DNA from 3 places in the Lactococcus lactis genome. Region 1 is predicted to be linked to each of the others. Evidence: riboswitches for the same ligand, from Rfam matches in the RefSeq annotation. Region 1 holds a riboswitch; each other region holds the start of a gene.
The links. Region 1 has a riboswitch for magnesium ahead of PYW37_RS03685 (ABC transporter permease subunit). Riboswitches for the same ligand answer to the same signal wherever they lie in the genome.
Positions count from the first base shown of each region.

Region 2: another riboswitch for magnesium. It lies ahead of mgtA (magnesium-translocating P-type ATPase); the one in region 1 lies ahead of PYW37_RS03685 (ABC transporter permease subunit).
Region 3: another riboswitch for magnesium. It lies ahead of PYW37_RS08300 (FtsW/RodA/SpoVE family cell cycle protein); the one in region 1 lies ahead of PYW37_RS03685 (ABC transporter permease subunit).

Region 1 covers NZ_CP118969.1:698,723-709,410, reverse strand. Annotated here, with positions in the region: gene PYW37_RS03725 (LssY C-terminal domain-containing protein) at 1-512, shown strand, start outside; gene PYW37_RS03720 (ArsR/SmtB family transcription factor) at 577-879, shown strand; gene PYW37_RS03715 (NADH-dependent flavin oxidoreductase) at 971-2,146, shown strand; gene PYW37_RS03710 (YagU family protein) at 2,318-2,857, shown strand; gene PYW37_RS03705 (hypothetical protein) at 3,128-3,286, shown strand; gene PYW37_RS03700 (CPBP family intramembrane glutamic endopeptidase) at 3,505-4,146, shown strand; gene PYW37_RS03695 (LCP family protein) at 4,234-5,382, opposite strand; gene PYW37_RS03690 (ABC transporter ATP-binding protein) at 5,411-6,208, opposite strand; gene PYW37_RS03685 (ABC transporter permease subunit) at 6,226-7,983, opposite strand; M-box (ykoK) riboswitch at 8,040-8,209, opposite strand; gene arcC (carbamate kinase) at 8,328-9,281, opposite strand; gene aguA (agmatine deiminase) at 9,306-10,406, opposite strand; gene PYW37_RS03670 (APC family permease) at 10,417-10,688, opposite strand, start outside.
Region 2 covers NZ_CP118969.1:1,271,597-1,282,284, reverse strand. Annotated here, with positions in the region: gene dltA (D-alanine--poly(phosphoribitol) ligase subunit DltA) at 1-753, shown strand, start outside; gene dltB (D-alanyl-lipoteichoic acid biosynthesis protein DltB) at 753-1,976, shown strand; gene dltC (D-alanine--poly(phosphoribitol) ligase subunit DltC) at 2,019-2,258, shown strand; gene dltD (D-alanyl-lipoteichoic acid biosynthesis protein DltD) at 2,248-3,534, shown strand; M-box (ykoK) riboswitch at 3,596-3,756, shown strand; gene mgtA (magnesium-translocating P-type ATPase) at 4,014-6,746, shown strand; gene PYW37_RS06420 (metal-dependent transcriptional regulator) at 6,840-7,493, shown strand; gene metE (5-methyltetrahydropteroyltriglutamate--homocysteine S-methyltransferase) at 7,649-9,922, shown strand; gene metF (methylenetetrahydrofolate reductase [NAD(P)H]) at 9,912-10,688, shown strand, end outside.
Region 3 covers NZ_CP118969.1:1,663,336-1,674,023, reverse strand. Annotated here, with positions in the region: partial or broken gene PYW37_RS08345 (glycosyltransferase family 2 protein) at 1-676, shown strand, start outside; gene PYW37_RS08340 (HdeD family acid-resistance protein) at 902-1,438, shown strand; gene pnuC (nicotinamide riboside transporter PnuC) at 1,637-2,368, shown strand; gene PYW37_RS08330 (hypothetical protein) at 2,483-2,638, opposite strand; gene PYW37_RS08325 (universal stress protein) at 2,896-3,321, shown strand; gene PYW37_RS08320 (HU family DNA-binding protein) at 3,443-3,790, shown strand; gene PYW37_RS08315 (TetR/AcrR family transcriptional regulator) at 3,860-4,393, opposite strand; gene PYW37_RS08310 (YhgE/Pip domain-containing protein) at 4,559-6,829, shown strand; gene PYW37_RS08305 (metal-sulfur cluster assembly factor) at 7,015-7,347, shown strand; M-box (ykoK) riboswitch at 7,653-7,814, shown strand; gene PYW37_RS08300 (FtsW/RodA/SpoVE family cell cycle protein) at 8,195-9,358, shown strand; partial or broken gene PYW37_RS08295 (LCP family protein) at 9,425-10,243, shown strand; gene PYW37_RS08290 (hypothetical protein) at 10,352-10,688, shown strand, end outside.

The DNA.
Region 1 (10,688 bases):
AAGCTGCTTTTTTAGGAATGGGGTGGACAAAATCAGATAAAATTACTTTAAGGTCCTCTCTCAAAATTATAAAATCAAGCTTATTACATCAAAGCTATCCCACTGCACCCGTTAGCTCTCTCTTTTTATTTTCTAAAAAACAAGACCTCGCCTTTGAAAAAGAAATTGCTGGCAGTCCTAAACAAAGGCATCATATCAGATTATGGGAAACTCCACAGGATTATTACCTCCCTGGGGGAGTAAAGTCTGATTGGGTCTGTGCCGCTTCTTTAGATATTGGTATTAGATTTTCTTTATTTACAGGACAAATTACTCATCGTATTGATGAGAATATAGATGAAGAAAGAAATCTTATCGCAAATGAACTCATCGAGCATGGACTAGTTGAAGAAAGGAAGCTATATACTCATTTCACAAATCCTTATCGAAGTAGAAATGGTGGGGGAGATAAGATTTCTACAGATGGTTCTTTAGTTTATTTGAAATTAAGAAAAAAACCCAACAAACGATAGGTATTTAACTTACTCCCAAAATCTTTTATATTGACACATCGTATTTTTTCGATATAATAGACTTATGGAAAATGTGGAAACTTTTAAAACCCTATCAAATGAATATCGATTGAAGATTCTTACTTTACTCAAAGAACCAAAAAAACATTTCTACAACGAAACTAAAGTAGATGAAGTTGAAACGGGTGTTTGTGTAGGTGAAATCCAAAAATTACTGAACTTAACTCAGTCTACTACTTCTCATTATTTATCTATGTTAGAAAAAGACAATTTATTAATTGCTACTCGCATTGGTAAATGGACCTATTATCGTCGAAATGAGGAGATGATTTCCGATTTTAAAAATTTCATATTAGAAGAGTTATAATTAACTTTCTTTTTATTTCTTCATATCGACATTTCTCGAATTATAGTTTTAATAATCTACTTTCCAAATATAATAATAACAGGATAAAAATATGTCAAATCAACTAACTGATCATGTTACCTTACGTCATGGGGCAACTTTAAACAACCGTATTGTAATGTCTCCAATGCAAACTCATTCTGGTTTAAAAGGTGGTTTCGCTTCTGATGATACTATTCAATATTACTCTGCCCGTTCACAAGCGGCAGGTATGTTAATTACAGAATTCCATTATGTAAGTGAAAATGGTGGACCAGCATATGTGCCAGGATATCCTGAACAACTAGGAGCTTATTCTGACGCTCATCTTGAAGGACTACGCAAAACTGCACAGGCTCTAAAAAAAGATGGAAATAAAGCTATTCTTCAAATTCATCATGCTGGGCGAGCCGCTGTAGGACGTCATGTTAATGGATTAGATGTGGTGGCTCCTTCTGCTATCGATTTTTCTTTCTTAGATTACCCTGTTCGTGAACTCACACTAACAGAGATTGATGTTATCATTCTTGATTTTGGTAAAGCCACAAAACGTGCAATTGATGCTGGTTTTGACGGTGTTGAAATTCATGGAGCCAATCATTATTTAATTCAACAATTTTTCTCAAAACTTTCTAATCTTCGCACAGATAAATGGGGTGGTTCACTGGAAAATCGAATGGCCTTTCCGCTAGCTGTTGTTAAAGAAGTAAAAGCAATCGTTGATGAATATGCTCCTAAAGACTTTATCATTGGTTACCGTATTTCTCCTGAAGAACTTCATGGAAAAAATGTTGGCTATGATTATAAAGAAGCTCTCTCACTTATCTCTGAAGTAATTAAATATGAACTTGATTATATCCATCTTTCATTATGGGCAGGATACAATTCTAAACCTGAAAATAGCGAAAAATCTTATGCTGAACTTTTTAGAGAAATCTTTGATGATAAAACAAAACTTCTTATTGTCGGTGGTATTTTTGGGGAGGATACAGCTACTGATGCGATTGAAAACTATGCTGATTTAATTGCTGTTGCTCGTGGAACTTTGATTGACCCTAACTTTGCTAAAAAAGTTACTGAAGGAAAAGGGGACACAATTCTTCATAAGATTAGTCCGGAAACAGTTGAGTATTCTCACTTAACTCCTGGATTACTTGAAGCCTTTAGCCGTGAAGATTCTCTTGGCTTACCTCCTTTACCCGGAGGCGAATCAATCAGGACTTTGCATACAGGAAAGTACGATATATAATTATTTCCTCACAGAAATTTCTGTGGGGATTTTTAAATATCTAGTAGCAATTTTTTTACTTCCTTTGTTTACAATTTTGGAAGATAGCATCAAAAACACTGAATCCTCTGGTATTTTTGAATTACATTTAACTTTTTGTTAGAATAGAGGACATAAGAAAGGAGTATTAATATGTTCTCATTAAGAAAACCAATTGCTTCTCTAAAAGAAATTATTCTCAAAAGCATTTGGTTCGGATTTATTTCAGGTATGATTTCTGGAATGGTTAAAATTGGTTGGGAAGCAATTCTTCCGCCACGAACTATTGCTCGTAATTTAACCAACCCTCCACAACATATGATGGAACAGTTTGGTGTGCCATCTTCTCTCACCCACTCATACATTTTATATTCTCAAGATCAAAAAGTATTTTGGTTCTCTTTGATTCTTCACTTTAGTTTTTCAATTTTCTTTGCTGCATTATTTATTTTTATAGCGCAATACTGGAAAGCTATCACTTTATGGCAAGGTGCTGCTTATGGTATTGTAATATGGATTATCTGGCATATTATCTTAATGCCAGCTATGGGAACAGTTCCTGCTCCTTGGAACCAACCTTTCGACGAACACTTTTCTGAGTTCTTTGGACATATTGTTTGGGCCTGGGCCATTGCAGCGTGCGCCTACTACTTAATAGCTAAAGATAAAAAAGGGCACTTAGAAAATATTTAATATAGTAGAAGGATTATTCCTTCTTTTTTATTTTTTTTAGTTCTTTTTCGGAAAAATATTGCCCTGTTTATCTCTAAAAGGATTGGATTAACAGATATTTTATCAAAATATCATAAACCTGATTTTAAATTTCAATCTAAGGGCAAATACTTTATTACCTATTAATTTTCTCGTATATTGCAAATACTTTGTTTTTGTGTTAAACTGAACTTGGAATTTCGTTGTGATTGTTATAGTCCCTTTCGTTAAAAAAAGAAAGGAGAATGTATTATGATGACATACACTAACAAAAATAAATTTTTTGAGTATAGTATTCAACTTGATACTTCAAAAAATGTGTTTCAAGCTTTTTTGGCTAACAAACCTCAAATTTTTGGTATTGGTAATACAATTGAAGAAGCAACACACAATTTAGAAAAAATAGTATAGGAGAATAAGTCAATGGATGAACATCCCTCACCGTAAAAGCATCTACTTTAGGATATAGAGTAGGTGCTTTTTTTGTTGTCAGATTTTTTCAAATACACTTTTAAGCTACCTATTTTTATCCATTGTTTATATTCCTTAAAAAATTTTTATTCATGTTATACTTATTTAAATAGCTTTATTAGGCTTGTCAATCTATCTAAATTTTGGAGGTTTCTCTTTTGAAAAAACTTTTTACCGCACCTATGAGCAAATCAGCAGTTCCTCTATCACTGATTTTACTATTAGCTGGGTTTTTAGCATTATCTTTTGGGCTGCCAGTTATTGCTCCTTTTTCCTTAGCTATTGCTGGATTTATCAGCCTTTACATTCTTTTTGGGAAAAAGGGAATTTCTTACACTTTTTCTAAACCTCAAAAAATAGTGAGTACTTATTTTGCTGGACTTATAGGTGCTTATATTTTTGCTGGAGTTGGCATTCTAATTACTAAAATACTATTAAGAAGTTCTCCAAATTCTAATCCAGTAGCAGATGGAATGACTCTTTTTGGACTTCTTAAGACAATTCCTATGCTTTTAGGGGAAGAGTTAATTACAATAATTTTACTTATAATTATCGCAAACTTATTAGGTGGAAAACGCAAAGCTTTAATTGTTGCGGTTATCATATCCACTTTAATATTCGGATTTCTACATTTACCTACTTACGACTGGAATTTTGCCCAAGTTATTTTTATTATTGCAGCCGCGAGAATTCCCTTTACCCTTGCCTCTTTAAGGAGCGACTCCTTGTATACAGGTTTACTTATTCATATTACCTATGATTGGATTATTTTTATCCTTGTAATCCTATCCCATCACTAATTCATTCTGTGATTGCCCTTCTAATTGTAAATATTTTATTAAGTAATTAAGATAAATAGCTCCTATGATAGGGGCTATTTATCTTAATTACTTAATAAAACCATTTGAAGTCTTAATATTAGGCAGAGGGCCAGTAGTTGTATTACCGCTTGTCCCAATATATGTATTTCCATTCGTTGAAGTATCTTCTTGTGCTTCAGCTTCTGGATTCTGGACAGTATAGTCACTTTGATAAAGATAGTCACCATTTGTATGGAAGGAATATCCATTGTTATCAGTCTCATTTTTACGATCTAATTCGAGAGAGACTCTTAATTTATGACTGACAAATTTGATACTATCTTTATAGAGTTCTACCATACTTCTTCCTTGGTTACTGAAAGTTCTCCAATCAAAAGTTAATTGTTGTTTAGAGTAATTACTAAAAGTTAAAGCGTTAGAAATAAGCTCTTTAATATCTTTTGGTGTGATATCAGTCTGAATATTATCATCTAAAGAATCAATAATAGAATATAAATTAGTGAAAGAAGTCATTGATTTTAACTTCTCCTCAACTGCTGAAATTACCTTTTGTTGCCTGAAACCTCTCATAATATCTGTATCTACATGTCGTTCTCTAGCATATGAAAGAGCCTTGGCACCATCTAAGTGTTGCTCACCTGAATTAAACTTTATAGACTCAATACCACTTTCATCAGTACCCATAAATGACTTTTCAACATCAATATCAATTCCACCTATAGCATCAATAAGCTTAATAAATGAATTGAAATTAAAAACACAATAATGATCAATAGGAATATTAAAAGTTTTTTCTACCGTGTTAACTGAAGCCGAAGGTCCTCCATAAGTATAGGCAGCTTCTATCCGTTGCATACCTTTGTATGATTTTGAATCAATTTGAACAAAACTATCGCGAGGGATACTACAAAAAGTTGTCGTTTTTGTTTTTTTGTTAATTGTAATAATCATCATCGCATCCGTTCGCGTCGTTCCCAAATTTCTCTCTTGAGTATTATCTAAACCCATGATCAAAAATGACTCTGTATCTTTATGTTTCTCAGATTTATAGTTATTATCAACTTTATGATAACCCTTGTCTAATATATTATTTAAGCGATGATTGGCCATAGCGATATACCCGAATACTCCAACTGCTATTATTATTACTAGAGATATGAGAAATCCGACCATTTTTTTTATTTTATTATTTCTTTTTCTCCTATGTGGAATCATATTAATTTTTCTTCCTTTCTTTTACCTACTAAAAATTTTTATTAACCTTAAGTTCTGTCATGACTACCATCTCATTAGTAATTTCTTCAACAATACTTGAGATACTACTTATAGTTCTTTGATTTCTTGGGATATCAATGTTGTAAACTTTCGCAATCCTCCCTGGATTTGAATCTAACAATATAATCCTATCAGACATCTGCACTGCTTGTTCTATATCGTGCGTAATCATTACAATTGATTTTGTGACAATTTGTTGACTTAACCACATACTTATTAGTTGATCTGACAGCTGTTTGGATGTTACAACATCTAAAGCAGAAAAAGGTTCATCAAGTAATAATAATGTAGGTTCTGCGGCTAAAGCTCTAGCAAATCCTACTCTTTGTTTCATTCCGCCAGAAATTTCTCTTGGATATGATTTTTCATTGCCCTCTAGCCCAATCATTTTTATTAGTTTTTTTACTCTATCATTAATTTCATTTTTAGATATTTTCAAATTATTATCTATGCCAAATGAAACATTTTTATAAACATTTAACCATGGGAATAGAGCAAAATTCTGAAAAACCATACTAATGTTTGGATCCGGTTCTTTAATCTTTTTTCCTTCAAAGATGATTTCTCCATGACTTGGATGAACAAGACCAGCTAAACTTCTCAATAATGTCGATTTCCCTGCTCCTGATTGTCCAATAAGACTTACAAATTCTCCTTCCTTTACGGTAAAGTTTATGTCTTTCAGAACTTGTATATATTTCTTTGATCTTTCTACTCCATAATCTTTGCAGAGTGAAGTTACTTTTATTAAATTTTTCTTTTCCATTCTTATTTCCTCCCTTTTTAATAATGGAATTTTTCTCTAGCATATTTGTAAAGTGGTTGCCAAACGAATATAATACACAATCCTACTACAGCACACATCGCCAAAGTACCAAGTGCTGATTTATCTTTAATTCCATCATTCACAGCAATATATTGCCCTAAGCCAGTAACATTTATTGTTTCTTTACCCCACTGTAGGCTTTCCGCTGCTATATCTGCATTCCATGCTGCTCCCGCAGCATTTATGATAGCTGTTATCAAGTACGGAAACATTGATGGAATGAGATAGCGAGTCCACCACTTAAACTTGGATAATGGAAAAATTTTTGTGACTTCTTTTATATCATCTGGTATTGCTAAATACCCAGCAATAACATTGAAAAAGTAATACCATTGACAACCAACCATGATTAGCGGCAAAATCCACCACTCAAGTTGCTTATACCCTAAACTAATAAAAATTACTATGAATGGAGTATATACGTTTGAAGGAATCGATCCAACAACTTGTCCAATTGGTTGGATAAAGCTTAAACGTCTTTTGTTACTTGCAACCCAAACCCCAAGAGGTGTAAAAATCGCTGCTGCTATAAGCATTGCTAATACTACCCTCAATGTAGTTAAAAGCATTAAGTGAGGGATTATTGAAAAATCTTCATGAGGTAAGAATCTATAAAGTTTAATAGCAGAGATAACAACCGCATACCCTAAAAGGATATACCAAATGATTGAAATATATTTCTTAACTTTTCCTAGATATTTAAAAATAAGATTTATCCTAAGAATATACCAAACTCTAGCTAACTTAAAAATCCAGAAATCTTTTATTTTTTGAATCCATTTCATTAATATTTTTCCAAAATTAGATGCTTTTACTAAATTGTATACAATTGATTTTGGAGGATTACCTTGAGTTGTTCCTTCATCATAACGATAATAATAAGTAGCTTTAACCAAAGGTTGAAAAACTAAGAAATTTAGTATGACGACATTAATAATTAAAGCAATAACAGCGAAACCACAAGCTTTAAAGTCTGCACGATCTAATGCAACTTGAATATAAGAGCCAATTCCTGGCAAAATTAAAGTTTCAGACTTAGGGATTGCGACGGTAACCTGTTCACTTGCAACAATGGCAAACCATGCTGCTGACTGAGATATGACAAGATTCCATAGTAGGCCTGGAATTGAATATACAAATTCAAGACGCCAAAATTTTTCCCAAGCACTATATCGAAATTGTGATGTTACTTCTTTCAAATCTTTGGGAACTACTTCCATTATTTGGTAAAGTGACAACATGATGTTCCATGCTTGTCCAGTAAATACTGCAAAAATGGCAAGCGCTTCAGCTCCCATTACATTACCTGGATATAATCCAAGTAAAAATGCAGTAGTGAATGTCATGAAACCTAATAAAGGAACTGATTCTAAGAAATTGACCATCGGCAAAATAATTCTTCTTGCAGTTTTAAACTTAATTGCCAATACACCACAAATAACAGAGAATAAAATTGACCACATCATTCCTACAATCATGCGAAACATTGTTCGCATTGAAAAATACGCAAGGTTTCCAATAGATAAAAAATCGTGCATTTTCTTGACATCATCCACTGAACTTTGAGACGGTAACGATGAAAGGGGTTGGTTAATAGTTATTTGTGTCACAATAAGAATAAATGCAAACAAACAAATAATACCAATTAAAATAAAATCACCCATAATAGATTTTACTTTTGGTTGTTTTGTATCAAGATATTTTCTTCTTGACATAAAAAGCCTCCTTTTCATATAAAGGGAGGCTCTCAAAATCAATAGATTATTAGTCTATTTAATCACGACATTTGAGTTTTGGCTTTCTGAGACGTAAGAAATGATATTTCTAGTTATCTTGGAAAAGCCTTGATTCGACTAGTCCTGCTTTACCCATTATTGTCTCTCGACAGTTTTGAGCGATAACCTATGTTCTTCAGAGTAACCTCACCTAATATGATTAGTTTTTATTTACTACAAAAAAGTATAGCACTAGCTATACTTTTTGTCAAATTAAAATGGGTAACCTACTTAAATTCTTTTTATTTCAAATTTTAAATAAATTATTTTGAAAAATACTTTTTTTAAACTAAATCGGGTACAATCCGTGTTCCTGCCCCACTTTTAACAAAGTTTTCCACATTTTCAAGTGAAGTAATCGTGGCTTGCTTACCAGTATTTTCGACAAAAGCGACAGCTGCTGCCACTTTTGGTTTCATAGAACCTGCCGCAAAATAACCTTCCTCTAGATATTGACGCATTTCGCTAACTGGTACAACTCCTAACGCTTTTTGGTTGGGTTTACCAAAATTTAAAAAGACATCACCGACAGAGGTAAAAATAACTAGTTCATCAGCATCAACAAGTTCTGCTAATTTTGCTGCCGAAAAATCTTTATCAATTACCGCTTCAACTCCTTGATATCCCTTATTTTTTTCAATAACAGGAATTCCTCCGCCACCAGATACTGTAACCAAAGCTGATGATTCTAACAATGGTTTAATTGCGTTAGCTTCAACAATTTTGAGAGGTAAAGGTGAAGGAACTACTCTTCGGTAACCTCGTCCAGAATCCTCAATCAATTTCCAATCAGGATATTGAGTCTGAATATTTTTAGCCTCTTCTTGGCTATAAAAAGGTCCAATAGGTTTTGTCGGATTTTTAAAAGCCTCATCATTAGCATCAACTACTGTTCTTGTCACTACAGAAACAAATGGAACATCAGACATTCCATTATTAGCAAGAGCTTCTGTAAAAGCTTGTGCCATCCAATAACCGATTTGCCCTTGAGTCATAGCAACAGCTGTATCAAGTGGAATTGCCGGATTTTTAACTGAATTACTTTCAAGTTGTTGCAAAAGTAAATTACTAACTTGGGGGCCATTTCCATGAGTGACGACCATTTCAACATCATTGTCTTTTATTAAAGGCATTAATTGTGCAGCAGTCTTATTAAGTGCCATAGATTGTGCTTGCGCTGTAGGGTCGCTAGTTAAAATAGCATTCCCCCCTAGAGCAACTACAATACGTTTTGCCATTTTCTGTTAAATCCTCTCTACTCCTTATTTGGCTTTAGGTTGTTGTTGAGTAATACAATGGATATTTCCTCCACCATAAACTACTTCAACAGTGTTCACGCCAACTATTTCGCGGTCTGGAAACATCTCTTGAACTTGTTTTAATGCTAGAGCATCATTTTCATCACCGTATTGTGGTACGATAACTCCTTTGTTTGTAATCAAGAAATTCATATATGAAGCAATACAAATATCTCCATCTTCACGTGGCATTGTTCCTTCAACTGTATCAATTCTAAATTGTTTTTTAATCGTTACATTTTTAGCTGGACAAGTCAATTTATGAACTTTGAGTTGACGTCCTTTAGCATCTGTCATTTGGCTCAAGCGTTTATAGGCATCTTGTGCTGCTTCATAAAAAGGTGACTTCTCATCCTCAGTATAAATGCATGCAACTTCCCCTGGTGCTACGAAGCAAGCAACATCATCCACGTGACCGTTTGTTTCTTCTGGGTCAATTCCATCCCCAAGCCAAAGAATTTTTTCAGCATTCAAATGTTCTTTAAGTTTATTTTCAATGTCCTCTTTGCTCATGTGAGGATTGCGTCCTTCAGATAAAAGGCACATTTCAGTAGTCAAAACTGTTCCTTGACCGTCAACATGGAACGAACCTCCTTCAAGAACAAAATCATCTGTCCGATAAGAGTCAACACGTTCTAATTCACAAACTTTTTGTGCCACTAGATCATCTTGATCCCAAGGAAAATATAGACCATCAACAAGTCCACCCCAAGCGTTAAAAGTCCAGTCATTTGCTCGAAGTTCGCCCTTATCATTAATTACAAAACTTGGCCCACAGTCACGAACCCACGAGTCGTTGTTAGAAACTTCAAGCACACGCACATCAGCGGGTAATTGATAACGAGCATTTTGATATTGGGCTTGTGAAACTAACATTGTTACTGGTGTAAATCTACTAATTGCTTTAGCAACATTAGTAAAGGCAATCTGAACAGGTTTTGCTCCATCACGCCAGTTATCTGGACGTTCGGGCCAAATCATAAAAATTTGATCTTGAGCTTCAAATTCACCAGGCATCCGAAAACCATCTTCTTTTGGTGTTGTACCAATAATACGTTTTGCCATTTTTTCTCTCCTATTTTTTTATTTTTTTAAATTTAATAATTAATTCACCAATCACAATAAAAATAATTGCGCCAATTGTAATCGGTAATTGTTCTGTTAATGATGCCTTATCATATTGCAAGGGTATGGCTGTAAAAATTAATGATATGATAATAATAATCATTGGTAAGGCCATATATACTTTCAAGATTCCGTCACTACCACTCACTTTAAATGGACGTGGAGTCTCAGGGTCAATCTTGCGCAATTTATAAAAAGCAGGGAAGACCGGAATATAACTCA
Region 2 (10,688 bases), 570 kb from region 1:
TTATTGGACCCTTCGTTCACTGAGAAAGAACACCCTCAATTAGTTCAATTTATTTTCTGCGGTGAAGAATTAACAAAGAAAACAGCAGAAAAATTACTGACAGCTTTTCCGTCAGCAAATATATACAATACCTATGGTCCAACAGAAGCAACAGGAGCCATTTCGTCAGTAAAAATCACGAAAGAATTACTGACAGAAAATGATCGTGTCCCAATTGGTTTTGCCAAACCAGGTGTTGACTTAAAAATTATGGATAAGGAAATCATCATTATTGGTGATTCGGTAGCCAAAGGTTACTTTGAAAATCCAGAAAAAACTGAGCAAGCCTTTTTCACAGTCGACGGAAAACCCGCTTATCATACAGGAGATGCCGGTTCAATTTCCGCTGACGGAATGCTCCGTTACCAAGGACGAATTGATTTTCAAGTTAAATTTAATGGATTCCGTATTGAACTTCAAGATATTGAAGCCAATATTCAAAACTTAAAAGAGATTGAAAAAGCGGTAGTCTTACCGAAAACAAATGACCAGCATAAAGTCACCGCATTAATCGCTTATTTAGAAACAGAAAAAACATTTGAAGACCGTGCAGCCGAACGCGCCTTCACAAAAGAACTCAAAGCTGAACTTTCAAAAACAATTATGGATTACATGATGCCAACTAAGTTTGTTTATCTTAAAAAGTTCCCATTGAATCAAAATGGCAAAGTTGACCGCAAGGCACTCGCCCAAAAAGAGCGAGGTGACAACTAGTGCAACCCTATTCAACACCCTTTTACTTCGTGATTTTAGGACTTGCTTTAATTCCTATCGTTATTGCCCAGCTTCTGGGCAAAAAACTCATGTGGTATCAAGTCCTATTGACCATCGCTTTTCTTTGGCTGACATTTTCGGGAACAGTGACAATTTGGGCATTAATCGGCTTCGGAGTCTTCCAGACTATCATTGTAAAATTCTATGAGTGGTATCGAGTAAAACAAAACAAGAATCAGAGTTTTGTTTTCTACCTCATCATTCTGCTCTCTATTTTGCCATTAGTGATTGTCAAAGTGCATCCTCTGTTCAATCCAGGACCTGGACCAGGTTCAATTCTTGGATTCTTAGGAATCTCTTACATCAGTTTTAAGACAGTAGCCATGATTATGGAAATACGAGACGGACTTATTAAAGCCGTTCCTCTTAAAGAATTTCTTTATTTTCTCTATTTCTATCCAACGATTTCATCAGGCCCAATTGACCGCTTCCGACGTTTTGTTAAAGAACTAAAAGCGCCAGTTGTCACTGAAAAATACCTTGATTTATTAAATAAAGGTGTCTTTAGAATTTTCCAAGGTTTCCTTTATAAATTCATCATCGGATACTTGATTGACCAATATTGGCTACATGGCATTGCAATCTCTGCAACGATACACCCAAGCTTCTTGAATGTTTCATCATCAATGTATGCTTACGGACTCTATCTATTCTTTGACTTTGCTGGCTACTCACTCTTCGCTATTGGTGTCAGCAATTTAATGGGATATGACCTCCCACACAACTTTAACAAACCCTTCTTAGCAAAAAATATTCATGACTTTTGGCAAAGATGGCACATGACTTTGAGTTTTTGGTTCCGTGACTTTGTATTCATGAGATTAGTGAAAACATTCATGGTTAAAAAATGGTCGAAAAATATGATAACCATCTCAAATGTTGGTTACCTCGCAAATATGTTACTCATGGGATTCTGGCATGGTTTAACTTGGTATTACATCCTTTATGGTTTCTACCACGCCATGTTAATGATTGGGTATGACGCATGGAAACGTCTGAAGAAACGTAAAAACTGGAAAATTCCAGATAATAAATGGACAAGTGCTATAAGTATTTTCATTACATTTAATCTAGTATTTATCAGTTTCCTTATTTTCTCAGGAATACCAAATCACATTATTATGCACTGCATAGATCCACATTTCCCACTTCCTAACTTCTAAAAGGCGTTAGGCATATCATAAAAAAACATTAGGAGAAACAAAATGAAAGAACAAATTTTTGATATTATCGAAACCGTATCAGGCACAGACGAATTCCGTGAAGACTTAGACATGGATTTATTTGAAGAAGGAATTCTTGATTCAATGAGAGCCATCATGCTCATTGTTGAATTAGAAGGCGCTTTTGATATCAGTCTTCCACCATCAGAAATGGACCGTGAAGATTGGAATACAGCAAATAAAATAGCAGCACGCGTTCAGGAAAAAAAGGATGAAAATTAAAATTTTTAGAGCCATTGGCCCATTAATTGCAGCTTTAGCCCTTGTTGGCTTACTGATATTTCTCCCAATAAATGTTGGTATGAAATACTCAAAAGACCAACTTGTTAAATTTGCTCAATCACCACTAAATACTCCAAGCTTTACAGGCTATTCAATTAAAAAACAAGCCTATTCAGACCCCGAGTTTTTACCAGTTCTTGGTTCATCAGAAATGGAACATGTGGATTCTTTTCACCCAAGTGCCTATTTCAAAAAATACAATTCTGGTTTTACGCCATTCTTAGTAGGACAACCAGGAACAACTACTTTAACCCACTTTTTCTACATGAACTCTGTGGCAAATGAGTTAAAAAATCGTAAAATTGTTTTTGTCATTAGTCCACAATGGTTTTCAAAACAAGGAATTGTTGAAAGTGAATTGAAAAACTTTGTATCCAAAGGTGAGATTTACGATTGGTTAAAAGAAGCAGATCCTAAAGAAAATACCACCACCCAACTTGCAAAACATTTATTAAGATTTAGATCGCTTAAATCTGAAGAGACGATTTATAATTCTCTAGAACGTCTAGCAGATAAAAAACCACTGACCACTCTACAAAAAATGACTGTGGCGACCAATCTTCAATTTTGGCGAAAAGAAGATTTACTCTTCTCAAGTGTTTCACAATTCACAGCACAACCTCTTGGACTTACACCAAAAATTAATAAGTTTGCTAAAGAATTACCCAATGATCCAACCTCTGAAAACTTAGAAAAATTGGCAGTTGACCAAGGAAAAGATAGTTCAAATAACAATCCTTTCCAAATCAATAATAAAGTTTGGGATAAGAAAATAAAATCTAAATATAAACATCTAGAAAATTACAAAAAACATGTTTCCTATTTAGAAAGTCCAGAGTATCAAGATTTCCAACAGCTCTTAAATGTCTTTGCCAAAAATAATAATGATGTTTTATTTGTTATTCAACCAGTAAACGGCTCATGGTCATCTTACACTGGAGTATCAAAAGCAACACTCGAAAATTTTAGCTCTAAAATTAAAACGCAATTGCGCAGTCAAGGCTTTTATCAAATTGCTGACTTAACAGATATGTATAACACACCTTATGCCTCTGGTGATACTGTTCACTTTGGTACTATAGGTTGGTTGGCTACAGACAAAGCAATTGAAAAATTCATGAAGACACCAAGCAAGGTCAACTATCATATTGATAATTCGTTATTTTTATCAAAAGATTGGGCAATGAATGGTGCAACAGAGTCTATAGTAAATTAAAAATAAAAAAGATTGACAAAAAAGAATATGTCAGTTATAATAATAAAGGTTATGTCTATGACATAATCGTCGGTAGGTGAGGCTACCGCAGGGATACGGGTTGCTGCCGCAGAGTCGTGGAGACACGATGAGAGGGCTAACAGTTCACGTCGACAAACAAGGCGTGAAATAGTGCAACAACATTGCCCTGCGGAGCTAAAGCTTGAACGATAGCTTGTAACTGATTCGCTCTATAGTAGTGGTATCTTTTTTGGAATTATTCCCTTGCCTACGTTTAAGTTTTGTAGGCAAGGTTTTTTTATATTTAAAAAGGAGGTGAAAACGGAAATGGAATCCCAGAGTATTAATAGTCCCGAGCCTGATAGGCCGCAGATATTTAACGTGATAAGAGCAGCTTTCCGTTTTTATCACCTTCTTTAAAGTGCCTAACGTTTGGGACTGTACACACAAAAATATTATAGAATATGAGGTACAGACCAATGAAAAAAATTAGAAAAACACTCGAAAACACAAAAAGAGCTACAACATTTGTAGATAACAATGAAATAAATGCAAGATTAGAATTTGCAAAAACTTCTACAAAAGAGGAGCTATTTCAAAAATTTAAAACATCAAATAAAGGATTAAGTGAAGAACAAGTAGAGATCTCTCGTGAACAATATGGAGATAATACGATTACGCGTGGTAAAAAAACTTCACTTATTAAACGGCTTTATCAAGCGTTCATCAATCCTTTTACCATTATATTGTTTGTCTTAGCATTAGTTTCAGCTTTTACGGATATTATCTTAGCAGCTCCTGGTGAGAAAAATCCCCAAGGACTCATTATCATTACTACAATGGTTTTAATCTCAGGAATTCTGCGTTTCGTTCAAGAGACTAGAAGTGGAAATGCTGCTGAGAATCTCTTAAAAATGATTACGACGACGACAAACGTTCATAGATTAGAATCAGGAAGTCAAGAGATTCCTATTGAAGAAGTTCTCGTAGGCGATATTATCCATCTATCAGCTGGAGACATGGTTCCAGCAGACCTTAGGATTATTCAAGCAAAAGACTTATTTATCAGCCAAGCCTCTTTAACTGGTGAAAGCGAACCAGTAGAAAAACTAGATTTAGCTACTGATGAAAAAGATGATTCAATCACAGAGTCAGTAAACCTAGCCTTCATGGGTTCAAATGTCATTTCTGGTAGTGCTTATGGAGTTGTAATTGCAACTGGAGATGCGACCATTTTTGGTGAAATGGCAAAAAGTGTAACCGAAGACTCAACTAAAACAACTTTTGAAAAAGGCGTTAACTCAGTTTCATGGGTCCTTATTCGCTTTATGTTAGTTATGGTTCCATTTGTCTTATTGATCAATGGTTTCACTAAAGGTGATTGGATGGAAGCTGCACTATTTGCTTTAGCAGTTGCTGTTGGTTTAACACCAGAAATGTTACCAATGATTGTGACAACTTGCCTAGCAAAAGGTGCAGTCACAATGTCAAAAGAAAAAACAATCATCAAGAACCTAAATTCTATTCAAAATCTAGGTTCAATGAATATTCTCTGCACTGATAAAACTGGAACATTAACACAAGATAAAGTAGTATTAATGCGTCATTTAGATATTCATGGGCAAGAAAATATTCGAGTATTAAGACATGGATTTTTGAATAGTTACTACCAAACTGGTTTAAAGAATTTAATGGATTTGGCAATTATCGAAGGAGCCGAAGCCAAGCAAGATAAAAATCCTGAACTGGGTGGTCTAAGTAGTAAATATACAAAAGTTGATGAAATTCCTTTTGATTTTGAAAGACGTCGGATGAGTGTTGTAGTAAAAAGCAATACTAATGGAGCGACTTCAAAAACGCAAATGATTACTAAAGGTGCAGCTGAAGAAATGTTAGACATCTGTACTTTAGTCGAAGATAAGGGAAATGTTGTTCATTTAACTCCTGAACTCAGAGCATACATTCTGAAAAAAGTTGATGAACTTAACGAAGAAGGAATGCGCGTGATTTTAGTCGCTCAAAAAACAAATCCTTCACCAGTAGATACATTCTCGGTTCAAGATGAATCTGAAATGGTGTTAATGGGTTATCTTGCCTTTCTTGATCCACCCAAAGAATCTACAGCAAAAGCAATCAAAGCACTCAATAAATATGGGGTATCAGTTAAAATCTTGACTGGTGATAACGATAAAGTTACTCGTTCAGTTTGCAAACAAGTAGGACTTCCAGTTGATAAAACTATTTTAGGTTCTGATATCGACCAATTAGATGATAATGAATTGGCAAAGGTTGCCAAGGAAGCTTCTGTTTTTGCTAAGTTATCACCTCAACAAAAAGCCAGAATAGTAACAACACTTAGAAATTCAGGCAATAGTGTCGGCTATATGGGAGATGGTATTAATGACGCAGCAGCAATGAAATCATCTGACGTTGGAATTTCAGTAGATAGTGCTGTAGATATTGCCAAAGAGTCAGCTGATGTAATTTTGTTAGAAAAAGATTTAATGGTTCTTGAAAAAGGAATTATTGAAGGAAGAAAAACCTATGCTAACATGATTAAGTATATAAAAATGACAGCAAGCTCTAATTTTGGTAATATGTTCTCAGTTCTAATCGCTAGTGCATTTTTACCATTTATTCCAATGTTATCTATTCATATTCTCTTACTTAATTTAATCTATGATTTCTCTTGTACCGCTATTCCTTGGGATAATGTCGATGAAGAATATTTGGTTGTTCCAAGAAAATGGGATGCAAGTTCTGTAAGTAAATTCATGTTGTGGATTGGCCCAACAAGTTCCGTATTCGATATTACAACTTATCTCCTAATGTTCTTTGTGATTTGTCCAGCAACATTTGGACCATTTAGCTCTCTTGTTCCTGGAAGTACAGCATATATTGGATTTATCGCGCTCTTCCATACTGGCTGGTTTGTTGAATCAATGTGGACTCAAACCTTGGTTATCCATATGATTCGTACTCCTAAAATTCCATTTTTACAAAGTCGTGCTTCGGCTCCATTAACAATCTTAACTTTCATGGGAATCATTGGACTCACAATCATTCCATTCACAAGCTTTGGAGATTCAATTGGTTTAATGGCTTTACCAATTAACTTTTTCCCATGGCTAATTTTAACAGTAGTGATGTATATGATGCTTGTCACCATATTTAAAAAAATATTTGTTTCAAAATACGGTGAATTACTTTAAATAAAAAATAAAAGTGGTGATAATTTATCCCACTTTTATTTTACTTTGGTATAGTCTATGCTATAATTAAATCAAGAAAAGTAAGGTAAAAAAATGAAAACATCAAAAAATGAACAAGACTATCTAAAGGCAATATATAGCCTAAAAAATGAAAATAATGGATCTGTTAGTATTAATGCCATTGCTCAAAAATTATCAGTATCATCACCAAGCGCCACTGAAATGATTAAACGATTAGCCAAAAAAGAACTTGTTATTCATAAACCTTATTATGGGGTATCACTTACAGACTTAGGAAATCACGAAGCGAGATTTATTTTAAAAAGTCATAGGGTCTGGGAAACTTTTCTTTTTGAGAAGGTTGGATATACAATGGAGGAAGTGCACGATGAAGCCGAAAATTTAGAACATGCTTCATCACCAAGGTTGATTGAATCTCTGTATGTCCTGATGGGCTATCCAGCAACTGACCCTCACGGCTCAGAAATTCCTACAGAATCATTTTGGCTGAAAAATGAAGTGGAACTCACACTTGATGAAGCACAAGTTGATCAGACTTACCACGTTACTACTATAGAAGAAGAAGGAAAAAACTTTTTCAAAAAATTAGAAATTTCTCTTCCACATCTTATTAAAGTAATCGATAAATTAGAAGATAAATCAATAATTATTAAAGAAGATCGAGAAAGTTCAATTGTAATCCCACCATTTTTACAATCTAAAATTCATCTCATGCATAGAAGATAAGATAAGATACACTAAAAGTCCAAGAAATTTATTTGGACTTTTTATTTTTGAGTTTTCATATAGTTTTAAACTATAGGTCATCATATTAAAAATGTATTATTAAAGTTTTATTAAATTTGATAAGATAGACCTATTAAAAATTGGAGACTATGACTATGAAAAAATCAATTATTGCTTTCCCACGTATCGGTTCAAACCGTGAATTAAAATTTGCTCTTGAAAAATATTTTCGTAAAGAAATTACAGAAGAAGAATTACAAAAAGTAGCCAAAGAAATTCGGTTGGAAAATTGGAAAAGTCAAGAAGAAGCTGGAATTGACTCACCTATTTCCAATGACTTTTCTTTCTATGACCAAACCTTAGATTTATCAATTGCTCTTGGTGCAATTCCAGAGTCTTATAAAAATTTAGAATTAAATGAACTAGATACTTTATTTGCATTAGCGCGTGGTTTCCAAGATGAACAAAATGACGTAAAAGCAAGACCAATGAAAAAATGGTTTAATACAAACTATCATTATTTAGTTCCAGAAATTAACAAAGATACGATTATTAAAGCAAATTTTTCAAAATTATTAAATGAATATAAGGAAGCAAAATCTGCTGGATTTGAAACCAGACCAACAATTATTGGCCCATATACATTTTTAGTTTTAGCAGATTACAAGTCAGGAGCCACAAAAGATACAGTATTATATGATGTTATTGTAGCTTTTCAAACACTACTAAAAGAACTTAATCAACTAGGAGTAGAATGGTTACAGATTGAAGAACCAGCACTTGTTTTAGACCAAACTGAAGAAGAAAAAAAATTATTTGCGAGTATTTATGAAGAACTACTTAAGAGTAAAAACAACCTTAAGATACTTCTTCAAACATATTTTGGAGATGTTCGTGATAGCTATAAAGAAATAGTAAAGCTTGATTTTGATGGTATTGGTCTTGATTTTATAGAAGGAAGAGATTCTTTAGCTCTTATTCAAAAATACGGTTTTCCCAAAGAGAAAATACTTTTTGCAGGACTAGTAAATGGAAAAAATATTTGGCGTAATAATTATCAAAAGACACTTGAGCTACTAACCGCGTTAGATGCAGTAGCAGATATCGTAATTAATACAAGCTGCTCTTTACAACATGTTCCGGTAACAGTTAAAAACGAAACTAAATTATCAAAAGAAATCCTTAAACACTTTTCATTTGCCACAGAAAAATTAAAAGAAATTGATGAAATTTCCGATATTTATTTTAATAAAAACACTCCTTTTTTGAAGAAGAATATCGAACTTTTTGAAAATGACAGAGTTCGTGAAAATACTAAACTTAAGCAAAAACTTGATAAATTAACAGAAAAAGACTTTACTAGACGACCGTCACTAGTGGAAAGACGAGCAAGTCAATCTCAATCGCTTAATTTACCACTTTTACCAACCACAACCATCGGTTCATTTCCTCAAACGGCAGAAGTGAGAAAAGTTCGGCTACAAAATAAGCGAGGAGAATTAAGCCAAGCAGATTATGACACATTCTTAGAAGAAAAAATAAAAGAATGTCTTAAACTCCAAGAAGATATTGGATTAGACGTTTTAGTCCATGGTGAATTTGAACGAAATGACATGGTAGAGTATTTTGGAGAAATGTTAGAAGGTTATGTTTTTACTCAAAAAGCATGGGTTCAATCTTACGGAACACGTTGTGTCAAACCTCCAATCGTGTGGGCTGATGTCACTAGACCAGAAGCGATAACCGTCCGTTGGTCAGCCTATGCTCAATCTCAAACATCTAAACCAGTAAAAGGAATGCTGACAGGTCCTGTAACGATTCTAAATTGGTCTTTTCCGCGAGAAGATATTTCGTTAAAAGCAAGTACTTTGCAATTGGCATTAGCTGTTCAAGAAGAAGTTCTTGACTTAGAAAAAGCTGGCATTAAGATTATTCAAATTGATGAGGCAGCTTTGAGAGAAAAGTTACCACTTCGCAAAAGTGATTGGTATAAAGAATATCTAGATTGGGCAATCCCTGCCTTTCGTTTAGTTCACTCTAAAGTAAAACCGGAAACGCAAATTCACACGCATATGTGTTATTCTGAATTTGAAGATATTATTCCATCAATTGACGCAATGGATGCTGATGTAATTTCTTTTGAAGCAAGTAGAAGTGAGCTATCAATTATCGATGCATTGAAAGCTCACCATTTTAAAACTTTGGTTGGACCTGGAGTCTATGATATTCATTCTCCACGAATACCTAGCGTAAAAGAAATACAAAATCAATTAGAAAAAATATTGGCCAAATTACCAATTGAACAAGTTTGGGTAAATCCTGATTGTGGTCTTAAAACACGTGGTAATGCCGAAACCATTCCTAGTTTAAGACACTTAGTTGAGGCAACTAGGGTGTTAAGAAAGGAAAAGGTTGAATATGACAAGTAATTCCAAAATTCTTTCTTTTGAAGTTTTTCCATCTACAACTCAAATTGGAAGTACCAACTTGGTAAAGACCTTGGATAGCCTAAGAACTCTCTCGCCAGATTTTATCAGTGTAACTTGTAGTAACAATAATTATGATAATATTGGAGATACAACTATAAAGTTTGCTGATTATGTAAACAATACACTAGATATTCCAGCGGTTGCTCATTTACCTGCCGCTTATTTAGATAAAGCTCAAGTGATCGAAATTTTGGAACGGTTAAAAGATAAACAAATCAAAAAAATTCTTGCTTTAAGAGGTGATATCAGCGATGAACCGATGAAAGATGATTTTAGATTTGCAAGTGATTTGGTTAAATTTATCAAAGATTATGATGATAGTTTTGAAGTTTTAGGTGCTTGCTATCCCGATATTCATCCCGAATCAGTAAATCGAGTGAGTGATTTTCATTATCTGAAAGAAAAAGTAGATGCTGGTTGTGACAGATTAATCACGCAACTATTTTTTGATAATGATAGTTTTTATGATTTTCAAGAACGGTGTGCAATTGCTGAGATAAATACTCCAATATTCGCTGGAATAATGCCAGTAATCAATCGAAATCAAATTCTTCGTCTATTAAAAAATTGTAATACGCCATTACCAGCAAAATTTATTAGAATACTCGAAAAATATGAACATAACCCTATCGCTTTAAGGGATGCTGGAATTGCTTACGCCATCGATCAAATCGTTGATTTAGTAACAGAGGATGTTGCTGGAATT
Region 3 (10,688 bases), 960 kb from region 1:
TGCCTACAGTGGTGCAAATACGATGTATCGAAAAGATGCCTTAATTGATGTAGGTTTGTTTCGACAAGATAGAGCTACAGAAGATATTAGTATTGCTTGGGATCATCAAATGGACGGTTGGTTATCATTGTTTGCGCCTCGTATTATGTTCTTTATGGAGGTTCCAGAATCTCTGAAAATGCTCTATCGTCAAAGGAAACGGTGGGCCAAAGGTGGAACAGAGGTTTGGTTGACTAATTTTAAAAAAGTATTTTTACACCCTTTTGACAACGTTGGTCGAACAATTATGTTTATTGACCAAAGTTTCAGCATTATCTGGTCATTCTTTTTCTGGATTTCGTCAGCAATTTTTATCTGGTCTTTATTTCAATTTGCCATTACCGGAAACTTAGAACGGATTTATCACATGTTAACGATGGCCTTTCTCTTTGTTTGCTTTGAAATGATTTCGGGAACTTTTCAATTAGTCGCTTCATTAATAGTTGATGACCGTGGAAGAAAAGTAAAATATCTATTATTTGCTCCACTTTATATGCTTTTTTACTGGGTAATGAATGCATTAACCATTGTAACGACTTTTATTCCAGCAGTAAAAACTATTCTAGGTTTAGGGTCTGGAACCTGGAAAAGTCCGGAGCGTAAAGGGATAAAAGTGACAAATAAAAAAGATAATTGAAATTACTAACGATAAAAGTTTGATTTTATATCTTATCATTTGAAAATTTTTGAGGAGTTAAAGTACTCCTTTTTTTGAATTAACTTTTTTTAAGAAGACTAATAATAAAAATAATGACTTGTATAAAGACAACTAAGCGTAATTTTTAATCATCATAAATAAAATATTGTATTCATTATGTTATAATTAAATGAGAATTGAAGAACATTTTTTGGAGGTAAAGTTATGTTAACAGATTTTGAAAAACTTCGACGCGGAGTCGGATTTAGTGGGATAATTTCAATTATTATTGGTTTATTGATATTATTCTTACCTACAAAAACAGCAGCTATTGTCGCCGCTCTTGTAGGGGTAGCACTCGTAATTATGGGTGTCATTTATATTGGAGCAAATCTAGTCAAAAGAAGTGAAGAAAAAGGAAATTTCTGGAGAATTTCTCATCTCTTGTTGGGATTTATCTACCTATTTGCAGGAATTTTTGTTTTTTCAGATTTGAATGCAGCCGCAGAATCCCTTTTTGTCCTTATTGGTATTTTTGTAGGGATTAGTTGGATTGTAGATGGAATTGTAACTCTTACAGTTTTGACTAATTTCAATAGTAAATTTTGGGGGATTTTCTTAAGTGTAATTAGTATCATTGCTGGTTTTACTTTAGTATTTTCTCCGCTTTGGGGAGGGGTAACTTTGTGGTTACTTCTTGGAATCGAATTTTTAATTGTTGGGTTCATCAAAATGATTCACTATTACAGATGGGATAAATAGAAACGAAAAGGCCGATGAATATCGGCTTTTTTATTTATGCAACTTTATTAGAGATAAATAAAATTTTTATGGAACAAAATTGATAATGATTGGTCTCAAAAAAAAACTAAAGAATATATTTGGAAGCGTCTGACAATTTTTTATTCGTGATATAATTTTTAGTGGACGTTTTTTGACGTTCTTAGATTGGGGATGAGAATGAAAAATTATCTCAAATGGCTCAAAGATGAGCTAAAATCAATTAATACAGCCGGAAGCATCATGCTTTCGTTTATCATAGGAGTACAGTTGGCTTTCTTTTTAACGTCAACAATTACGGTCTTATCAATTATCACTTTGATTGCTACCTTAATGGGGTCGGCATGTACAGTTTACATGATGATTGGAAAACCAATTAATGGTCTTTTGGGGCTGATTAGTGCTTTTGGTTATATCTATATTAACTGGACTGCTGGTCACTATGCCTCTGTTTTAGATCAAATTGTTTTTGTTTTGCTGATTGACTTGCCATTGATTTTCACTTGGAAAACTTGGGGACATCGAATTGAAAATGGGGTCAAATTCATGAAGACAAAAGGATGGATTTTGACAATCAGCAGTATGTTGGTTCTTTGGTGGCCAATTACAGTCATTTATACAAAACTTGGAGACACCAATCCTTTATGGGATGCTATTACTTTAATTATTGGAGCTGCGGCTTCAATCTTGGTTGTTAGAGGTTATGGGGATAGTTACTCACTTTGGCTCTTATCTGATGTGGTCATGATTATTTTATGGGCAACAGCACTTATGGATGGCTATTCTGCAAGTTCTTTAGCAATGCTTCTAACTATTACTTTCTATTTGGTTACTTCTTTATATGGAAAATTCTTTTCTATTTGGAAGAATGACAAGAAGGCAAGTGGAGAAGTAGTAACTGAGAGAAACTAAAAAGGGAGTTGCTCATTGAGCAACTTTTTTTATTTAAAGTATAACAAAAGCACCTACTCTCAAAATTAAAGTAGATGCCTTTATCGATTGGGATACTCGCCCATTTTTTTCTCCTTAAACTAATTGTTCTAAGTTTTGTACAGCTTCTTCAATAGTATCTCCAGCACCATAAATATTTGAATCATTTACAAGTGATGCTCTGAAGATATTATGAGAAGTATCTAGAGTTACTGTATATTGGAAAAATTTATTTTTGTTAGTGAATGTCATAGTGCATTCTCCTTTCTTTATTTATTATACGAAAGGGAACCAAATTGGTTCATAACGAAATTCTAACTAAATTGTAGCATAAAGAAATCAGAATATCAAAAAAAGTGATTTAATATTTTCATAAAATTATATTTTTACTTCTAAGTAAAATTGGAAAAAAAGTCTTAAAAATAAACGTTTCTTCTAAAAATATAGTGAGTGTTTAGTTGGACTTCTTAAATATTTTATCATAGAATATAGTAAAGGAGGCGTTTACAATGAGAGATGAATACAAGAAAATTTTAGTTGCAGTTGATGGCTCTGACCAATCGAAAGAAGCAATTCACGAAGCAGTCGCCATTGCCAAAAGAAATAAAACTTCATTATTTGTTTTACATGTTAAAGACGAAACAAGACTTCGGGGAACTCCGTATGCCTTGGCAATTAATTTGGATGATTTAGAAACAGAATCTAAAGAAATTATTGCTGAAGTTGAGGTTCTGATTAATGATGAAGTTGAGTTTGAAGTCCATGCCTTTACAGGAAATCCAAAGAAAGAAATCATTAATTTTGCAAAGCAATTTGAATTGGATTTGATTGTAGTCGGTTCAAATGGTAAGGGATTATTAGACAGGATGCTAGTAGGTTCGACGACAAGTTATGTTGTTAATCATGCGCCTTGCAATGTTATGGTTGTAAAATAACCAAAAAATCTTGGCGTAAGCTAGGATTTTTTATGAAGATTTATATGATGACAAAAGAATTCACTAGAGTTAGTGAAGAAAAGGATGATAGGGGAATGTAGAAAATAAGAGGAATGAGTTAATGGCGTCGAAACAGGAGTTAATTGATTATGTAGCAGACCGTACAGAACTTTCAAAAGTAAATGCAGCAAAGGCAATCAATGCCTTTGTCGAGGCAATCACTTACTATATTTCTGAAGGGACTCCCGTACATATTTCAAATTTTGGAACTTTTGAGGTTCGTAAACGTGCAGCCAGAGTCAGTCATGATGTTCATTCAAGAGAAAAAATTTTAGTAGGCGAACAAAATATTCCGGTATTTAGAGCTGAAAAAGCTTTAAAATTGGCTACGAAACAAGAACTATCTGATGAAGATATGGTGATTGAAACATTGAGCAATATGATTTTGGAAGTTCAACATCATGATTAACACCTGTTAATGGCTATTATTTTCCAAATAGAATTAAAAAAAACGATTCTTCTAAAAGAACCGTTTTTTTTAATTTATGAGCTCAACTAATAGATTAGCAATTTGAGTAGGTGTTTCCTTTTGTTTTCGACGAATCCATGATTGAGTAGTTCCAAAAATAGCATTAGCATAGTAGGTTGTCGCATAAATTTCCCCTAATTTTCCTAATTTAAGATGTTTAGACTGAGGGAAAAAGGAACTTTGAATAAGTTCTTTGAGTTTTTGCAACATAAACTGGTGGATTTCTTTGCTACCATTTTCCGAAAGAAGAGCGGCATATATTTGATTTCCTTTTAGAAATTCAAAAGTTTCAAGCATTGTTGCATGAATATTTCCGTTATTTTTTTCAAAGACATATTGAATAGTCTCAAAAAGTCGACGTTGATAGGCTTCAATCATGTCATATTTATCTTGATAATGAGTATAAAAACTACTACGACTAACTTTAGCTAATTTCACAAGTTCAGTCGTTGAAATTTGGTCAAAAGATTTCTCGCCTAAAAGTTGAATCATGGCATCTCGTAATTGAAGTTTTGTACGATCTTTTCTGCTGTCATTAGACATTTAAAGGGGGGACCTCCGTCCTTTTTAGAATGTAAGTGCTTCATTTAGACAAATTTAAAAATATGTCCAAAACTGAATGGATAATAATTGTCAAATTTTCTAAAAAGTTTATAATACGTATTGTAACAGTTTTTGGACGTGTTGTCCATAAAGAAAGGGGAAAAGATGTTAAAAAAAGAATGGCAAGCCATTTTAAAGCACAAATTTTTTATTATTGTTATTATCGCTTTGGCACTTGTACCAGCAATTTATAACTATATTTTCTTAGGTTCTATGTGGGATCCTTACGGTAAATTGAATGACTTACCAGTAGCGGTTGTAAATTTGGACAAGACGTCTGAATTGAACGGAAAAAAATTCAAACTTGGTGATGATGTCATTGCTGAAATGAAAAAATCAAAGGATTTAGATTATCATTTTGTTTCGGAGGATAAAGCTTCTAAAGGGATAAAAAAAGGTGATTATTACATGGTTATCACTTTTCCAGAAAACTTTTCAGAAAATGCAACAACCTTAATGAATAAGAAACCAAAAACGGTTCAGTTAGATTATCAAACGACACGTGGTCATAACTATATTTCATCAAAAATGAGCGAAAGTGCGATGAATCAGCTGAAATCAGAGGTTTCAAAAAATATCACAGAGACTTACACCAAAGAAATTTTCGCTAAGCTTGGTGATATGAAGTCAGGAATGAAAGAAACTTCTGACGGTTCAAATAAATTGGCTGATGGAACTTCGTCAGCATTGAATGGTTCAAAAGAATTAAGTAGTAATTTGAATACTTTATCTTCATCAAGTTTAACTTTCACTGACGGCGCAAATAATTTGAATTCAGGCTTAAATAAATATGTATCAGGAGTGAATCAAGCTGCCAATGGGGGACAACAACTTTCTTCTGGTGCTGACCAATTTGTCAGTGGAACGCAACAATTGGCAGCAGGTACACAAACACTGGCTGATAAATCAAAAGAGCTGTCAGCAGGTTTAACAGAATTGACACAAAAAACAGCTTTGTCAGCAGAACAACAGGCTCAAATTAGCCAGCTTCAAAATGGCCTGACTGATTTAAATAATGCTATCCAAAATGGTGCTAATGATACGGGTTCAGCAGATTCCGTGAAAAATGATTTAGCTTCTGTGAAAAAAAGTTTAGAAGATACGCAAACGATATTAAGTGATATTGTTCCTAATCAAATCAAAGCGATGGCTCAAACAAAGGCTTATAATAGTTTGAAAACTGACCAACAAAACGAACTAAATGCAGCTATTTTAAACTCTGCTCAGTCAACTTTATCTCCTATTCAAACAAGTATGACTTCAGTTGCGGATAGTTTAACTGATGTGGGCAATCAATTGATGGGAATTCAAAATCAAACCAAAGAACTTGTCCAAAATTCTAATGTTGCTCTTCCTGGTGCAAATGCCATAATTTCACAATTGTCAACAGGGCTTTCTGACGTAAATAGTGCCCTAGCAAATCAAGTCACACCTGGTTTTGCCCAATATGCTGACGGAGTTAATCAAGCAAACGCTGGCGCTCAACAATTAGCAAGTAAATCAAAAGATTTACAAAGCGGGACAATGCAATTAGTTTCTGGATTGTCACAATTACAAGCGAATGGTTCAACTTTAACTTCAGGTTCAAATCAATTGGCAGGGGGTGCTCAACAAATTTCCTCTGGTTCACAACAATTGGCAAATGGAGGTTCAAGTTTAACAAGTGGTTTGGGCACGCTAAATACAGGGGCTAATAACTTGTCAACAGCGTTAACCAAAGCAGATGATACTCTCTCAGCAACTAATAATTCTAATGAAAATGCTAAAAAAGTAGCTGCACCGTTGAAACTTAAACATACTGACCATGACAATGTACCAGAAAATGGTGCAGGAATGACACCATACATGATTAATGTTGCTCTCTTTATTGGTGCCCTTGCGACAAATGTTGTGATTGGAATTGGTTTCTCAGGTGAAAAATGGAAATCTGGTCGCGAATTTATGTTGGCGAAAATTGGTACAAATGGTTTGGTAGCACTTTTACAAGGAATCATCGTCTGGGGAGCAGTTGCTCTTCTTGGATTGAGACCAAATCATTTGTGGGAAATGTTGTTGTCAGTACTTTTAATCAGCTTCGCTTACATGGCAATCAATACTTTCTTCTTAACGGCTCTAGGTAAGATTGGTGAATTCCTTATGATTGTAGTCTTAGTTCTACAACTGGCGACGAGTGCAGGAACTTACCCCTTACAACTTGCGCCTAAAATATATCAAGTCATCAGTCCTTGGTTACCAATGACTTATGGTTTAAAAATGTTACGTGAAACCATTGGTTTGAATGGAGCAATTTTACCAGAAGCAATTCTATTTGTGGTTATTATCGCTCTCTTTACTTTCATGTTGAGTTTCTTCAAGAAATTCTCGCGTTTTGCATAAAATAAATTACTGACAGAAAATTTTATGAATAAATTTTTTCTGTCAGTAATTTTTTATCTAGAAATTTTAAAATAAATTTGGTAAAATAAAGCTGTAAAAAGAATTTGACAATTTGGATTTGTCCTAGAAAGCACATTCGTTCAACTTTTAAAGTTTTGCTTTTTATGACAGCCTAAGGAGATAAAATGGCAGATAAATACACAGAAGAGCAAGTGAATGAAATCAAGGACAAAATTCTCTCTGCCCTTGAAAACGTCATTGACCCAGAGCTTGGGATTGATATTATCAACCTCGGATTAGTTTATGAAATTAGCTTTGAAGATAACGGATTTACAGAAATTAAAATGACATTGACAACAATGGGTTGCCCTTTGGCGGACCTTTTGACTGAACAAATTCATGATGCTTTGAAAGAAGTGCCAGAAGTTGGTGAAATCAAGGTGAACTTGGTTTGGTATCCAGCATGGACAGTTGATAAAATGAGTCGTTATGCCCGTATTGCTTTGGGAATTCGATAAATATAATAAAAAACTCCTTAGTCAGCATTGACAGGGAGTTTTTTATTTATTAACGAAATTCATTATTCAATTATAAGCTTTTTGTCTGTATATTTTAATCTTTGGTATTTTATTTTAAAAAATAATATTTTTGTCTTAGTTCTAATTTCTAAAAAATTTAGTCATAACAAGAGGTTTAATCCAATAAAAAAACATTTAATTTAGGTAATACATTTGTTATTTGACTAAAAGTATAGGTCGTGTTATGATTTTTTTGCTTAGGAATATTTTGAAAATTTAATTTAAGCAATTTTGGTTAGAGATTTTCTAACCATCGGTAGGTGAGGCTACCACAGGGATACGGGTTGCTGCCGCAGAGTCGTGGAGACACGATGAGAGGGCCAACAGTTCACGTCGAAAAAAGAAGGCGTGAAATAGTGCAACAACATCGCCCTGCGGAGCTAAAGCTTGAACGATACTTGGTACTTTAGTTCACTTGATAGTGTATCTTTTTGAAATCATACCTTGTCTACGTTCAACCGACGTAGGCAATTTTTTTATAAAAAAGGAGGTGGTGAAAATGGAAGCACAGAATAACAGTGGCTCAGACCCTGAGAGTTATAGGAAGAAAGATAGCTTAAAAGTGGACAAGCATTTTTATCACTTCAATCTAATCTAGTTCTCTGAGTTGGAGCTGTACAATCAAAATCTACTATAAATCAGAAATTGAGGTACAAGCCGATGACAAAAATATTAATTCATACAACAATAAAAAATAAAAAAATAAGAAAGAAAAAGTTATTCATTGATTTGCAACTAGAAATACTCTTTTCGTTCATTTGGAAAATTAACGAAGGGGGATTCATTTATGGATAAAAAAATTACAAAAAATAGTTTTTTAGATTTATCTATTTTGATTCCTTATTTGATTCTTTCAGCTGTTGGCTTACTCATGGTGTTTTCAGCAACTGTCCCCTATCAAATTAACCGAGGACTATCTCCTTATCGATTGGCAATTTCTCAAGGAGTCTTTATAATTATAAGTTTTGTGGCTTTAATTATTATTTATCGAGTAAAATTGAGAATTATAAAAAATGAAAAGATTTTAAAAATAATTTTTCTAATTATTATCTTGCTGATGATTTATTCAAGGGTGGGTCCTAATACATCAGCGAATGGAGCGCATGGATGGATTCCCTTACCAGGGATTGGAACTATTCAGCCGGTTGAATTTGCAAAACTTTTTACAGTTTGGTTTCTTGCTTCTATCTTTTCTAACAGACAAGAAGAGATTGAGAAAAATGATATTCAAGCAATTTTTAAGGGTAACAATCTCATAAAAAAAGTTGTAGGGGGATGGCGATTTCCGATTATCTTACTAATGATAGTGGAACTCAGTATGCCTAATTTAGGAAATACAGCAATTATTGGGCTCTTAGCCTTGATAATGATTGGTGCAAGTGGAATTTCTTGGCGATGGTTTTCAGGTTATGGGAAGATGTTGCTTACGATTAGTCTTAGTTTTTTGCTCTTTCTTTTTATCAGTGGAGGCGATTTGATTCCAGGATCTTATATTAATGCTCGATTTAAAGCATTTGTTAATCCTTTTACTGACTTGGCTTCTTCGGGTCATCAACTTGCTAATTCATATTATGCGATTGTAGATGGTGGCTGGTTTGGAAGAGGGCTGGGGAATTCGATTGAAAAACAAGGATTTTTGCCTGAAGCTCATACAGATTTTATATTTTCAGTAATAGTAGAAGAATTGGGAATCATTGGTGGAATTATAATCCTAGCTGTCATTTTTTTCATGATTACCCGAATGCTTTTGGTGGGGATGCGGGCAAAAGATCCATTTAATTCAATGATTTCAATTGGTTGTTCATCTTTTTTGTTGATACAAGTTTTTGTCAATTTAGGTGGAGCAATTGGTTTGGTTCCAGAAACAGGTGTCACCTTTCCCTTTTTATCACAAGGTGGATCATCATTTTTAATTTCAACTTTGGCAGTAGGACTGGTTTTGAATAGCTAGGCTGACGAAAAATTAAAGAGTTTAAGTAAGTTATAATTTTTAATAAAAGAAAGAAGTATTCTTGATATGAAAAGAAAAGAAATTAGACAAAAGAAAAAAATAAAAAGGTCTAAAAAAGTATATTTTGTTCGTTTTATGTCCCTTTTTGTTATTTTAGTCGTGGCAGTTAGTGCGGTTATCTATGTTCAAGCAGAGAAAACATTAACGAAAACTCATGTAAATACAAAAATAAAAAGTTCTAGTATATCTGCAAAAAAACCACTAACTATTTTGCTTATGGGAGTGGATACTGGTGATAATAGTCGGGGTGGTGCAGATTCATGGAATGGAAATTCAGATTCTCAAATTATTTTAACATTGAATCCTCGGACAAAAACAACCACTATTATTTCAGTGGAACGAGATACGATGACGAATATTGAAGATGCATCTGGAAAAATTCAATCTACTCAAAAAATTAATGCTGCTTATCCTTTAGGATTTAATAATGGTGGGTTATCATCTGCTGTCACTTATGCCATGAAAACGATTGGTAATCAAGTAGGGCTGAATCTTAATAATTTTATGATTGTTAATATGGACGGTTTAGTAAATCTTGTGAATGACGTTGGAGGAGTAGAAGTTGTCAATGATACAAATGGCTCAGATGTCTATCAAGGGACTGATTCAGGTAAAATAACTTTGCCTGGTTCAGATAAAACTGTAGATAGTGGAGCGATTTATATCTCAAATACAGAACCTGAATATAAAGCTTATGTTCCTTATCTTTCAGGAAATCCTAAGCAGCTCATCAACGGAGAACAAGCTTTAGTTTTTGCCCGAGATAGAGATACGTTAGCTAATGGGAATTATGGACGCGCCGCTCATCAACGAGAAGTTATGACTGAATTAATGAACAAGATGCTTAGTCTTAATAGTGTTTTTAAATATTAATCATTTTTTAATGATATTTCATCAGATTTTAAAACGAACATTTCGATAAATCTTGCTAATTTGACCGCACTTATGGCTTATAAAGATTGTCTTAACAAGGTAGTTTCTATTCAATATCAAGGGGTAAGTCAAATGGTGGATGGTGGAAGTTATGAATTCATACCAGAAAATGTGGATTTGGCTATTCAAAATATAATGAGACAAGCAAATGATGAGTCTGTCACTGATAAGCTTGATCAAAGTGTCATTACTTATGAAAACTATTTTGGAAGTGAAACTGACCAATATTATATGCCTTCTGCGACGGTAACTATCAAAGGTGAAAAAAGTGAAACTTATGGAGTGGATACTAAAGGGAGTCTGGTAAAAATAAATAAGGAGAATGCTCAAGACTATG